DNA from 4 places in the Neobacillus sp. MER 74 genome. Region 4 is predicted to be linked to each of the others. Evidence: riboswitches for the same ligand, from Rfam matches in the RefSeq annotation. Region 4 holds a riboswitch; each other region holds the start of a gene.

Region 1 (3,421 bases), on a different contig from region 4:
AGAGTGATTCCTGAATCTGCTTCAAGAACTAACCTTACATTATTTTGAGTTGTTTGAGTGTTATTTGTAAAATAAGAAATTATGTTAAAAGGAGCAGAAGACCATTCATCATATGTTAATCTTTGTCTTCCACTTAAAACAAGTGCCCTGTCTCCACCGACACCTGGTCTACCATAATAAGTAGTTATAATTTTTTGTTCTCCTGGTGCTAATGTTTTAGGGTCCCACCACATGCCTACGGCACTATCACCTGTTCTCATACCAGGTGTAACAGTATAGTCCCACTCAGTACCAGAAATTCTTCCCCAGTTTGTTATGGCAAATCGATCTGGGGCAGTAGCGTCACGTCCGCTCATAGAATATTGAGCACTTATATCTGGATTATTGAAGTTGTTGAACGCTTGCCAAAATGCAGGGACTGAACTTCCAGAATAATCCTTTTCATAATTGATAGATTCAACTTCTCCATTTCCCGGAACTTTAAATGGGGCTTGGTCATTTCCATCAACCATTGTATCCAACATCATTCTTAAACCAACATCATGGTTTTCCGTTCCTGTGTTTGTAATAATGTACCTAATCTGTAATGCATCAGGCAGACCTGTTGCCGGATTTATTCCGGCCTGTAAGACTTGCTTTACTGCTATGTCACCAGTTTTCCAAACAGATTCATTTTTTGTATTTCCATCATTATTAACTGGAGCTTGGGTAAACTGACCATCAGGCTGGTTACCATAGATTAGGGTATTCCCATCGACTTTTAACGTTGTAAAAGAGGTTCCTGGGCTTGATGGCCAACTATAAATGAGATTAAACCATCTTTCTGCACCCTCTTCTTTAAGTCCTGCATTGAATCTTCCATCAGAACCGACTTGAGCCTGGATAAAATCATTTCCTATGTTCCCACCATAAAGTGAGGCGATTGAAAATGTCCGGGCCTGTTTGGTAGGAAAAGGTTTTTCCTTAATGGTTTCCGTCTTTGGTTCTTCCGCCCCGTAAACCACACTTTGCATCGCGGATAACAATGCCAGTACAAAAACTAATGTTACAGATAACCGTTTTTTAAAACTACTCAACATTTAAAAATCCTCCTGCTCTCTAGTTTAATTCTCAACAAAAGCTTTTTATTTGACCTCTTCTTTTAGTACCCCCTCTTTATTTGTGTTCTTAATTAAGAACAATGTAATTATATTCCATTTATCACCTGAACTAAAACTAAATTATGTAGTCAAATACTATGAAAATAGCTGATATATCAACATCATTCGCCAACTTTCCCTAAATACTTACATGACATTTATGAAACTATTTATAGATATTAAAATAAAAAACAAATTTGACATAACACGAATTTTGTAGTAAATTTTATAAATAATCTAAATAATTGTTTTCTTATCAAGAGAGGTTGAGGGAAGGGCCCTGTGACACCTCAGCAACCTTCAATGTTTATTCTCATTGAAAAGGTGCTAAGTCCTGCAAATTTATTAATTTGCTAGATAAGAAGAATGACAGTGCGTTGTGCATACAAAAGTCTTCTTCTTATAAGAAGACTTTTTTTATTTATCAAAAAGCTTTATTACTCAATCGCGTTAATGTGAAAAATTATATTCATTTTTTATTACTAAGGAGTGTCCATCATGTACAAAATCGATACGAAACTTGCCCAAATAGGTAACCGAAGTGAAACAACTACTGGAACGGTTAACCCACCTGTATACTTTTCAACGGCCTTCCGCCATGAGGGTATTGGCCAATCAACTGGCTTTGACTATACGCGAACAGGAAATCCAACACGCCAGCTCCTTGAGAAAACAATTGCTGATTTAGAGAATGCGGATCAGGGATATGCATGCAGTTCTGGTATGGCGGCCATTCAACTGATTCTTGCACTATTTGAATCTGGTGATGAATGGATCGTCAGTGAAGATTTATATGGAGGCACCTACCGCCTATTAGAACAGGGATATAAAAAATGGGGCTTAACGACTCAATATGTGAATACCTGTTGTCCGGATGAGATTGAAAAGAAAATTACCCCGCAAACAAAAGCTATTTTCTTAGAAACGCCAACCAATCCGCTCATGCAGGAATCTGATATTGCGGCCGTTTCAAAAATTGCAAAGCAGCACGGATTATTATTAATCGTGGATAACACTTTCTATACTCCACTCCTGCAGCAGCCGATTACACTTGGTGCGGATATTGTTATCCACAGTGCAACGAAATACTTAGGTGGACATAATGACGTCCTTGCCGGCCTTGTTGTTGCAACTGGGAAAGAACTTTGTGAAGCATTGGCCTTCCACCATAACGGTGCTGGAGCGGTGCTAAGTCCCTTTGATTCTTGGTTATTAATGCGCGGAATGAAAACATTGTCCCTTCGGTTGGAACGACATGAAAAAAATGCAAAAAACATCGTCGAATTTCTTTCGGAGCATGATGCGGTAACAGATGTCCTTTACCCTGGCCGAGGTGGAATGGTTTCCTTTAGGATCAAAGACGAAACTTGGGTTAATCCATTTTTACAAGGTTTAAAGCTTATTAGTTTTGCGGAAAGTTTAGGTGGGACAGAAAGCTTTATTACCTATCCGGCAACACAAACACATGCGGATATACCAGAAGAAGTTCGTATTCAAGCAGGCGTTTGTAATCGGTTATTACGTTTTTCTGTAGGACTTGAGGATTCACAGGACATAATTGAAGATTTAGAAAAAGCATTTATCCATGTTCAAGAAGGAGCGATTGCCTAATGTCACACGATCAATATACCTTTGAAACCAGACTCCTTCATAATAAGCACAAAATTGATCCTGTAACTGGAGCGGTTAGTGTACCGATCCAACATGCATCAACCTTCCACCAATCGGACTTCGATCAGTTTGGCAAGTATGATTATGGCCGCAGTTTAAATCCGACAAGAGAAGCACTTGAAGATGTGATTGCAGAACTCGAAGGTGGAATCAAAGGATTTGCCTTTTCATCTGGGATGGCGGCCATTTCAACAGCGTTCCTCTTGCTTTCTGCAGGTGATCATATTGTTATTACAGAGGATGTGTATGGCGGGACATTTCGGATGGTCACGCAAGTTCTCACCCGACTCGGAATTGACCATACCTTTGTTGATATGACAAATTTAGAGGAAGTAAAAGAAGCTATTCAGCCGAATACAAAAGCGTTTTATGTAGAAACACCATCAAATCCATTAATGAAAGTGACTGACATACAAGCAATAAGCAACCTTGCAAAGGAGACGGGTGCATTAACATTCGTTGATAACACGTTCCTTACCCCTTCACATCAAAAACCATTAGAGCTAGGTGCCGATGTTGTCCTGCACAGCGCGACGAAATTTTTATCTGGCCATAGTGATGTTGTTGCTGGCCTTGCCGTCGTCAATGACGCAGACCTGGCGAAAAGATTA
Region 2 (3,421 bases), on a different contig from region 4:
AAGAACGGTTTAATTCCAAAAGGATCACGTGCCCCATAAAGACTTTGCTCTTGTTTATCCCAGATAACGAAAGAGAACATTCCACGCAGTTTTTCAACGGCCTTTTCCTTTAAATGGCTGTAAAGAGCAATAATAACCTCTGTATCAGAACTTGTTGCAAACGTTAAACCCTCAGCTAATAGTTCTTCACGCAGCTCAACATAGTTATAAACTTCACCGTTAAAGATAATCCAGTAGCGTTCATTTTCATAGGTTAACGGTTGATGACCGCTCTCAATATCAATGATACTTAAACGTCGGAATCCAAATTGAATATGATCATCATAATAAAAACCATCATCATCTGGACCACGATGAGTGATAATATCGTTCATATTTTTAAATTGTTGTTTTTGTACTTCACTATAGTTTTGTGTTGTATCGTGTACACAACCTATAAAGCCACACATTATGTACCTCACCTCTTCTAAATATCCCTAAATAAAGGATTTAATCCAAAAAACATACTCTCTAATACTACCACTTTTTTTTGAAAAAATGCACTGTGAACAATAGGTAAATTTACTATCCCCATTTTTTACTTCTTTTGACCTGTATAAACATTTCATTTTAGTCAAATACCGATTAAATGTGCAGGTAATTAGACGTACAAATAAAAACGGGAGTTACATGTCATATGTAACCCCCTCTTTCTATTTAAATATTTGCTTGCGCTCGTAATGCTTCTACTTTATCCGTACGCTCCCAAGGCAGGTCAATATCTGTACGGCCAAAGTGACCATAGGCTGCTGTTTGTTTGTAGATTGGACGACGTAGGTCCAGCATGTTGATGATTCCAGCAGGACGGAGGTCAAAGTTTTCACTCACCAGGTCCACTAGAATATCTTCGTTTACTTTACCAGTACCAAACGTATCCACAGCGATGGAAACCGGTCGTGCTACACCAATCGCATAGGCCAGTTGAACTTCACATTTTTCAGCAAGACCAGCAGCGACAATATTTTTAGCTACATAACGAGCGGCATATGCAGCGGAACGGTCCACTTTTGTCGGATCCTTACCTGAGAAAGCACCGCCGCCATGACGAGCATAACCACCATACGTATCAACGATAATTTTACGGCCTGTTAAACCTGCATCCCCTTGAGGGCCGCCAATAACGAAACGTCCGGTTGGATTAATAAAATATTTAGTGTTTTCATCGATAAGCTCTTTTGGTACGACAGGGTTAATGACATATTCCTTCAAGTTACGTTGAATTTGCTCTAACGTTACTTCTGGGTTATGTTGAGTAGAAATAACAATGGTATCAATCCGTACCGGTTTATCATTCTCATCATATTCCACCGTTACCTGGGTTTTTCCGTCTGGTCGAAGGTATTCAAGGACATTATCTTTCCGAACTTCTGTTAATTTACGAGCAAGCTTGTGTGCAAGTGAGATTGGAAGCGGCATAAGCTCTTTCGTTTCATTACATGCAAAACCAAACATTAACCCTTGATCTCCTGCTCCAATTGCTTCAATTTGCTCATCAGACATTTGACCTTCACGAGCCTCCAAAGCTTGGTCAACACCCATCGCAATGTCTGGAGACTGTTCATCAATAGATGTTAAAACGGCACATGTCTCGGAGTCAAATCCATATTTCGCACGATCATATCCTATCCCTTTAATCGTTTCACGAACGATTTTTGGAATATCCACATATGTAGATGTTGTGATTTCCCCTGCCACTAACACTAATCCAGTTGTTACTGAAGTTTCAGCCGCAACACGAGCATTAGCATCCTTTGCTAAAATAGCATCTAAAATGGAATCAGAAATTTGGTCACAGATTTTATCTGGATGACCCTCAGTAACTGATTCAGAAGTGAACAAACGCGCGTTTCTTGACATCTGAATTCCTCCTTTATTATGAGATCACGAGGATTTTTTTCGAAGGTTACAGGTATACTTCTTAAACCTCGAGAATTTGATACGGTACTCATTCCCTTAGTATGTAATAAACAAAGGATTTTTATTAGAGACTCATTTCATAAAAGGACTTATAAAAAAACAAAAAACCTTACCATAGAGGAAAGGTTGTTTTCGGCCTTTCGCTCTTATCGTTCAAGGCATTAGCCTTGCGTCAGATTAGCACCTTCGCATTTGAAAAGGACCTTTTAAAGTGGTTCATCTTTTCATACTGCAGGTTGCTGGGTTTCATTGGGCCTGTCCCTCCACCAGCTCAGGATAAGAGAGTATCCGTTCAACTTAGAATAATATCATACTGGGTAACAATGTCAATGTATTTTTTAGAAATATCTTCCTCAAAAAATGGGAAAAATACGGTGTAAGTCATTAACCTTTTATAAAATTTTTTTATATCTTCATTTAAAGTTTTAAAATATATAAATTCAGATTAATAGGATACATTATTTCAACTAATGTGTTATACTTTTTGTATTATTAACAACATAAAACTTAGACAAAGGAAGGTCTCATTAATGAATTCTGTTGATACTCCTAATGAATTAAATCAATTGTTGAATGAAAGTCATGTTCATGTACAATTATCTGTTCCACAGTTAGTTGAAAAAGTCTTAACCCGTCATGAAGGGGGACTAACTTCTACTGGGGCAATTAGTGTCGCTACTGGTAAATATACTGGCCGATCTCCACAAGATAAATTCATTGTTGTAGAAGATTCAACGAAAAATAAAATTGAATGGGGCACGACCAATCAACCAATTTCCGAGCCGGTTTTCACAAAGCTTTATCAAAAGGTCATTAATTATTTACAACAGAAAGATGAAATCTTTGTTTTTAAAGGCTTTGCTGGTGCCGATAAAAAATCGCGTTTACCTATCAGGGTTATCAATGAATTAGCATGGCAAAATTTATTTGTACACCAGTTATTTATTCGCCCGACAGAAGAAGAGCTGCTTGAACATGATGCTGGTTTCACTGTTATTTCTGTCCCTAATTTCAAGGCAAATCCGGCAATTGATGGCACAAATTCGGAGGCCTTTATTATTGTATCATTTGAGAAAAGAATTGTTCTAATCGGTGGAACAGAATATGCAGGCGAAATGAAGAAATCTATTTTCTCAGTCATGAACTATCTGCTTCCGGAAAATAATATTTTTTCCATGCATTGTTCTGCCAATGTTGGTCTTGAAGGCGATGTTGCATTATTTTTCGGCTTATCTGGTACTGGAAAAACCACTTTATCCGCGGATCCAAATCGTCGATTAATTGGTGATGATGAGCACGGCTGGTCATCCAACGGTGTCTTCAATATCGAGGGAGGCTGCTATGCAAAATGTATTAATCTTTCTCGTGAGAAAGAGCCGCAAATTTTTGATGCGATCCGCTTTGGAACGGTATTAGAAAATGTTACCTTGAATCAAGAATCCAGAATCCCTGATTATGATGATGG
Region 3 (3,421 bases), 190 kb from region 4:
ACGTTTTTGACCAAGAGCGGCCTGTTCCGGTTATCATTCGCAATTATACCAAACAGGATTTTGCCGATCTTATCAAGATTCAATCCGAGTGCTTCCCACCTCCTTTTCCATCAGAATTATGGTGGAATAAAGAGCAACTAACCAATCATGTGGACCTGTTTCCAGAAGGTGCATTATGTATTGAGGTTGATGGTGAATTAGCCGGTTCGTTAACCGCCTTAATTATCGATTTTGATCCCAGCGATAAAAACCATACGTGGGAAGAAATCACTGACCATGGATACATCCGAAACCATAATCCAAGGGGGAATACCTTGTACATCGTTGATATCAGTGTCCGACCCAGGTACCGTAAACTAGGGCTAGGAAAATTGATGATGCATGCTATGTACCATGTTGTTATTGAGAGAGGTTTAGAGCGCTTACTAGGCGGGGGTAGAATGCCAGGTTTTTATAGAGTAGCTGATAACATGACACCGGAGCAATATTTAGCATCAATTATAACGGGAGAATTAAAGGATCCTGTCATTACATTTTTGCTGCGCTGCGGCCGTGTCCCGGTAGGAATTATTGAAAACTATCTAGAGGATGAGGAATCCTGTAACAATGCTGTATTAATGGAATGGAAAAATCCTTTTAAATAATTGGGGGGGATATTTATGGATTATATTAGAATCACAAGTATAGATGATCCGAATTTTAGAAAACTGCATAACTTAATGGGAGAAATTTTCCCGCCAGAAGAAGTCCTGGCATATGAGCTATGGAAAGAGCCATTAGAAGATCCGAGTATTCGGGTATTCGTGGCAGTCGATGGCGATAAAGTCTTAGGTGCAACTGAATACCGTTATTATCCTGATTGGAATATTGCCATGACAGATTTTACGATTATAGGTAAACCTGGCCTAAGCCTTGGTCGATTTTTAGCTCAAAACCGGTTAAAGGATTTACAACAATTAGCAAATAAAAATGGAAAAGAGCTTCACGGAATGTTTGCAGAAATATACGATCCTTACAGAGTTGAACATCACGAATTTGGCGGCGTAAAGGTTATGGACCCTTATGTGCGACGTGAAGTGCTTTCCCATTTGGGTTACAAGCGGTTAGATTTCTCATATGTTCATCCATCCTGGGAAAATAATGGGGAAGCCGTAACTGGGCTAGATTTATGTTTCATGCCATTAGACGATGAGCTTAAATCTCTCCCAACTAATCTTGTAAAGGATTTCCTAACAACCTATTACTCCATACTTTCAAACAAACCGAAGGAATGGTTAGAAATGATAGACCGTCTAGGAGACAAGGGAGAAGTAACCCTGTTACCTTTGTAAAAAAAAGAAATTTCAAATAATATTGACATCTACAAAGGATTCAACTAGAATTCTCTTTATAACTTGGAAATTTAATCAAACAATTACATAAAACTCTTATCCAGAGCGGCGGAGGGACTAGGCCCGATGAAGCCCGGCAACCATCAAGGTAAATCTTGAAAAGGTGCTAATTCCTGCAGGTTATTTGCCTGACAGATAAGAGGAGGAAACTAACCCTCTTCTTATGAAGAGGGTTTTTTTCTATTTAGCCATGTCTATTATAAATGAAGGGTGGATCAATATGTCTGTGATAAAAGTAGCGATTCTAGGTTTCGGAACAGTCGGGGAAGGTGTTTATAGAACGATTCAATCCCATGCAGAAGAACTTGAGGGAGTATTAGGAAAAAGGGTCGAAGTCGCAGCTGTACTAATTAGAAATAAGCATAAAAAGAGAAATATTAATGAAGATGTATTAGTCACTGCAGATTTCAATGAAATTTTAAGTCTACCTCAACTTGATGTTATTGTCGAAGCAATCGTCAATAAAGAACCCACTTTTACATTTTTAAAACAAGCGATTCAAAAAGGATGTCACATAATTACAGCTAATAAAGAAATGTTTGCACACCACGGGAATGACCTGCTCGAGTTAGCAAAGCATCATAATGTTTCAGTAGGTTACGAAGCGACAGTTGCGGGTGGTATACCTGTTATTCAAACCTTAAGGCAGCTATTAAACGTAAACCGTGTTCATCACGTGCAAGGCATACTAAATGGAACATCGAATTTCATCTTAACGGAAATGCGTGAGAAGAAGCAGTCCTTTGCTGACGCTCTAAGTTTAGCACAAGCAAAGGGGTTTGCTGAAGCAGACCCAACCAATGATGTCGAAGGCTTTGATGCTTTTTATAAAACAATGATTCTAAGCAGAATTGCATTTGGTGAGGAACCAAATTGGGAGGATGTAGAACGAGAAGGGATTACTTCAATTACAAGTGAATTAATCGAGGCAGCTGAAAGACTTGGACTTAGGTTTAAACTTATTGCAAGTATAAGTAAGAAAGGTGATCAAATTAAGGCCGCTGTTAGACCAGTCCTTGTTGGAAAGTCTCATCCTTTTTATTCTATTGAAGGGGTAGAAAATGCCGTTAATGTTTACACGGATCTTGTTGGTAGTATTACATTACAAGGACCAGGTGCCGGCATGTTTCCAACAGCAAGTGCAGCAATCGAAGATTTAGTTTATGTCTGTCAAAATAAGCGGATAAATAAGTATTTCACAAAGACGCCAGCATTTCATTTAGGAGATAAAAAAGAGCATGCAGACGAATTATGGATAATTCAAGGTCTCACAAAGGATTTTAAAAACCCATTGATCACATGGATTACTCAAACTAATGAGGAGACAGCAATTATCCGGACAAATACGGAGTTAATTAAACAGTTAATGAGTGAACAGAACATAAAATGTTGCTTTCAAATTTTAGGGGAGTATGAAATAGAAAGCAATGATAAAGAAGTATCATTAGCCGCCATATAGTTTGAATGAAATCATAAGCAATTATTCCGTAAAAAGAGCGCATAAGCTCTTTTTTTTGTGAATTTCTATGCTCCTAATTGGAGGGAATCGACAAATAGCAAAAAAATATATACAAAGCAACCTATAAATGGGGATAAGTCTAGTCAAAATCATATGGTATACATATTGTGTAAAAGCAAAACCCAAATGGACTAGTTACTTATAAAAGTAAATTGAAGAGGTGCGTCATGTTATGGAATAGCCTAAATGGTCGTTTATTAACGAATCTGAAAAATACATTTACCTATGAGTTTTGGGTATTACCCGAAAATGTTCATCATATCGATAAGCAATCTCGGGAAAAGTCAGTGGATGGTACAGGAACGAATTATGTGATTGGGCCAGGACAAGGGATGACCGATAATGATGCGGGAGTTAGTGTTTCAATTGGACTAAATGGAATAACGATTTATGAACATACGAATGAGAATATATATGCGGTGTTAGTCCATGAAGCCAGTATTAATGATCTAATTCACATTGCGGTTGTCTATGATGAAAGAGAGCCGCAGCTATTTATTAATGGGAAGTT
Region 4 (3,421 bases):
GCCTGGGATAATTTTTGCAAGGTTTACCATGTTTACAGGATCTTTAGACTTTTGAAGATTATCTTGTGAAACTAGTGATGCTTCTAAGTCAAAGGTCTGAGGTGTTTCTTCACCTGCAAGTTTCTTCGCAAGGATTCTCATATCCACAGCACCAATAAGTTTAGGATCGACCGCTGCTGTACTGGTCCATGCACTGCCTTTTCTTTGTATTTCTTGAAGATCCGCATTGGAAACATCAATTCCATAGATTTTTACCTCTTCACGGCCAGCTTCTTTCAGTGCACGCGCTGCACCAATTGCGAAAGCATCCCACGTAGCAAAAATGGCATCCAGTTTTCCTTTAGGATATTTATTTAACATCGCTGCAACCGCATTCTGCGTTTGAACACTTGTATCTGCAGCTGCTACACCAAAGCGTTCCACTTCTTTAAGTCCAGGATTTTTTGAAAGCACATCTTGATAAACCTTATTACGTCTAACCATGGCAGGGAAACCGTCAACCCATAGGTAGGCAATATTCGCTTTACCATTTGTATTCTTTACAAGTTGGTCGAGGGCCAATGTTGCTAACGCTTCATCATCCTGGGAAGTTAGTGTTACTCCTTCGACATTCGCTATATTTGGATTGGAGTCAAATGTAACAACACTTTTTCCTTTTTCAGCTATCTTTTTTACATCATTAACAGTCGCCTCATCATCACCATGAGAAATGATAAATCCATCATAATCTTGGTCTAACGCTTGATTAATGGCATCATGGAACTTTGCCGTGTCACCATTTGCTGTAAACACGTCTACTTTAAAGCCTAGTGCTTCTCCCTCTTCTTTAGCACCGGCTAAGAATTGAGCAGTATGATCGTCTCCGCCAATTTTACGAATAACCTTAATTTTCAGTTGGTCCCCATTCGTGAATTTTTCTGGTACACCTTCAAGTGTAACTTTTTTGCCGCTAGCTTGTTTGGTTTCTTCCCCTGATGCACAGCCAGTAAGTAAAAGTGTGGCTGCCAATGCTGATACAAGCGTACTTTTAAAGATATTTCTTTTCATGTTAAAAACTCCCCCTGTTTGATTCTTATTAATATTCCATTACTCCTATTGGAGAAGTTGGTTTTTATTAAAATAAAGGCTGTGTTAACTTGTCTGTTGATTTCCGTTCCAGGCACGAAGGTCAACATAGTGCTAAAAATCAACATTAACCTTTATCCCAGCCAAAATAAAAAACCTCTCCAGAAAAGAGAGGTTTCATCACAAGTTAAGGGACTACTCCTCTCTTATCTTTCAAAACAAAAAATTGTTTTGCAGGATTTAGCACCAATTCCAATTGGAACGGTTGCTGGGCGTCATCGGGCCAGTCCCTCTGCCACTCTTGATAAGAGAACGTAATATTCTGTTAAGTAATAAATTAGATTTTAGTCCCCTATTGACAAGTTGTCAATAGTGTTTTGAATATTTCTAATAAAGTTATTTTTCACTATCTGGCAAGGTCACTGAATATTAGCTATGACTTTTCGCAACTTTATTGATAGGATAACCCTTTAAAATTATCAGAAATTTCGGTATGATGATATTTAGAAAACCGAAATATATTTCAGAAAGAAGTGTTATTTTTAATGACTCACCAGAAACGTGCAAAACGTAATTTAATCATCATGTGGTTTGCGAACTTCTTTGTCGCTGGAAGTATGACGATGGTTATGCCGTTTATCTCGTTGTACATTGAGACATTTGGAGACTTCTCGGAAAAATATGTCCAACATTGGTCTGGAATCACATTTGGAATTACGTTTGTTTCAGCCTTCGCCTTCTCGCCGATTTGGGGTCGAATTGGCGATCGTTATGGACGAAAAAAAATCCTTATAATATCCGGTTTAGGGATGGGATTATCCATTTTCCTCATGGGGTATGTCCATTCTGTTTGGCAGCTGTTGCTCCTCCGTTTTTGCATGGGATTCTTTTCGGGATTTATTCCGATGTCGCAGGCATTTATTTCAACGCAAACACCACAGGATATTGCTGGGCGCGTGCTTGGAACCTTACAAACAGGCAGTATTACAGGATCCCTATTAGGGCCTATGCTGGGGGGAATCCTTGCAGATTCACTTGGCTATTCTACCACCTTTAAATGGACGTCCATTTCTATTTTCATTTCTGCCCTGCTTGTCATCACCACAAAGGAATTTATGATTGAAGCCAAAAAAGGAACAAAAGCCCATTATTCAAGCAGAGAAGTGGTTAGACATATTGTCCGCAATCCAGTTTTATTAACCGTGCTGCTCATCTCTTCCCTTGTCCAGGTCGCGCATTTCAGCATCCAGCCAATTTTATCATTATTCGTTAGCGACCTACATGGACCGGCAAATGTTGCCTTTTATTCAGGAATTGCCTTTTCTGCTGCCGGACTTGGCAATTTATTAATGTCACGAAATTGGGGAAAGATTGCCGATAAGTATGGTTATATTAAAATCTTAATCATTCTTCTTTTCCTAGCAGGGATCGTCTACCTGCCAGGTGCAGTGGTCACTAATTTTTGGCAGCTGGTTATCATCCGCATTGCTCTTGGAGTCACAATTGGTGGAATCATTCCTGTCAGAGTTGCCTACATTCGCCAAGAGGCACCGCTTACCATGCAAGGGGAAGTTCTCGGCTACAATACGAGTTTAAGGTTTCTAGGAAATATTATCGGACCTATGCTGGGGGGATTTATCTCCGGATACTTTGGATTCTCGGCCGTTTTTATCTGCACTAGTGCATTATTAATCCTAAGTGGAATCATCTTGTTTGTCTCCATGCATCGTCATCCGAACCTAGTTAAACACACCATTTAAAACTATAGCTACAAAAGGCCCGTATAAGGGGCCTTTTTTGTTACAACATGCGCTCATAAACTTTTAAATTAGCATAGATTGCTTCTAATACAGGAACAACAATTCCTTTGTTACGAGCAATTTCTAGTAAATGTCCTTGCAAATGATCGGCCTCAACCAAGAGGTTTTTTTCCATGTCTCTCTGCATGGAAGATTTCATTTGATAGCCCAAATTGTCAATCTGTTTCAATTGAATGGTTTCAATTTCATCAGCAATTGGCGCATTTATTCTTTTCATGATAGACACTAACTCTTTTAGCAGCTGGGAAATGACAGTACGTCCATTTTCATTATCCCGAATAGGACCAATTGGCGCTCTCATTAATGTCGTAATTCCCGACATCGTCGAGATAAATAAATATTTATGCCATAGCTCTTGATTAATATTAACGCTTAACCTAATGTCTGCTTTCGTTCCAGAAAAGCAATCTTCTATTTTTAATATTCGCTCGGATCTTTCTCCAGATCGTTCACCATACAATAACCTATGTGCTTGACTTGACTGAATAACACGTCCATCACGGTCCAATGTGGATTCAATAAAACACAAACCACCA

The links. Region 4 has a riboswitch for S-adenosylmethionine ahead of M3610_RS11600 (sugar ABC transporter substrate-binding protein). Riboswitches for the same ligand answer to the same signal wherever they lie in the genome.
Region 1: another riboswitch for S-adenosylmethionine. It lies ahead of M3610_RS07400 (methionine biosynthesis PLP-dependent protein); the one in region 4 lies ahead of M3610_RS11600 (sugar ABC transporter substrate-binding protein).
Region 2: another riboswitch for S-adenosylmethionine. It lies ahead of metK (methionine adenosyltransferase); the one in region 4 lies ahead of M3610_RS11600 (sugar ABC transporter substrate-binding protein).
Region 3: another riboswitch for S-adenosylmethionine. It lies ahead of M3610_RS10725 (homoserine dehydrogenase); the one in region 4 lies ahead of M3610_RS11600 (sugar ABC transporter substrate-binding protein).

Annotation. Positions count from the first base shown of each region.
Region 1 covers NZ_JAMAUV010000003.1:146,507-149,927, forward strand. Annotated here, with positions in the region: gene M3610_RS07395 (hypothetical protein) at 1-1,079, opposite strand, end outside; SAM riboswitch class I at 1,390-1,503, shown strand; gene M3610_RS07400 (methionine biosynthesis PLP-dependent protein) at 1,638-2,750, shown strand; gene metC (cystathionine beta-lyase) at 2,750-3,421, shown strand, end outside.
Region 2 covers NZ_JAMAUV010000008.1:30,146-33,566, reverse strand. Annotated here, with positions in the region: gene asnB (asparagine synthase (glutamine-hydrolyzing)) at 1-449, opposite strand, end outside; gene metK (methionine adenosyltransferase) at 697-1,896, opposite strand; SAM riboswitch class I at 2,100-2,239, opposite strand; gene pckA (phosphoenolpyruvate carboxykinase (ATP)) at 2,487-3,421, shown strand, end outside.
Region 3 covers NZ_JAMAUV010000005.1:27,614-31,034, reverse strand. Annotated here, with positions in the region: gene M3610_RS10735 (GNAT family N-acetyltransferase) at 1-644, shown strand, start outside; gene M3610_RS10730 (GNAT family N-acetyltransferase) at 660-1,331, shown strand; SAM riboswitch class I at 1,425-1,533, shown strand; gene M3610_RS10725 (homoserine dehydrogenase) at 1,612-2,850, shown strand; gene M3610_RS10720 (glycosyltransferase) at 3,078-3,421, shown strand, end outside.
Region 4 covers NZ_JAMAUV010000005.1:214,613-218,033, forward strand. Annotated here, with positions in the region: gene M3610_RS11600 (sugar ABC transporter substrate-binding protein) at 1-1,047, opposite strand, end outside; SAM riboswitch class I at 1,269-1,376, opposite strand; gene M3610_RS11605 (MFS transporter) at 1,611-2,825, shown strand; gene M3610_RS11610 (ketopantoate reductase family protein) at 2,866-3,421, opposite strand, start outside.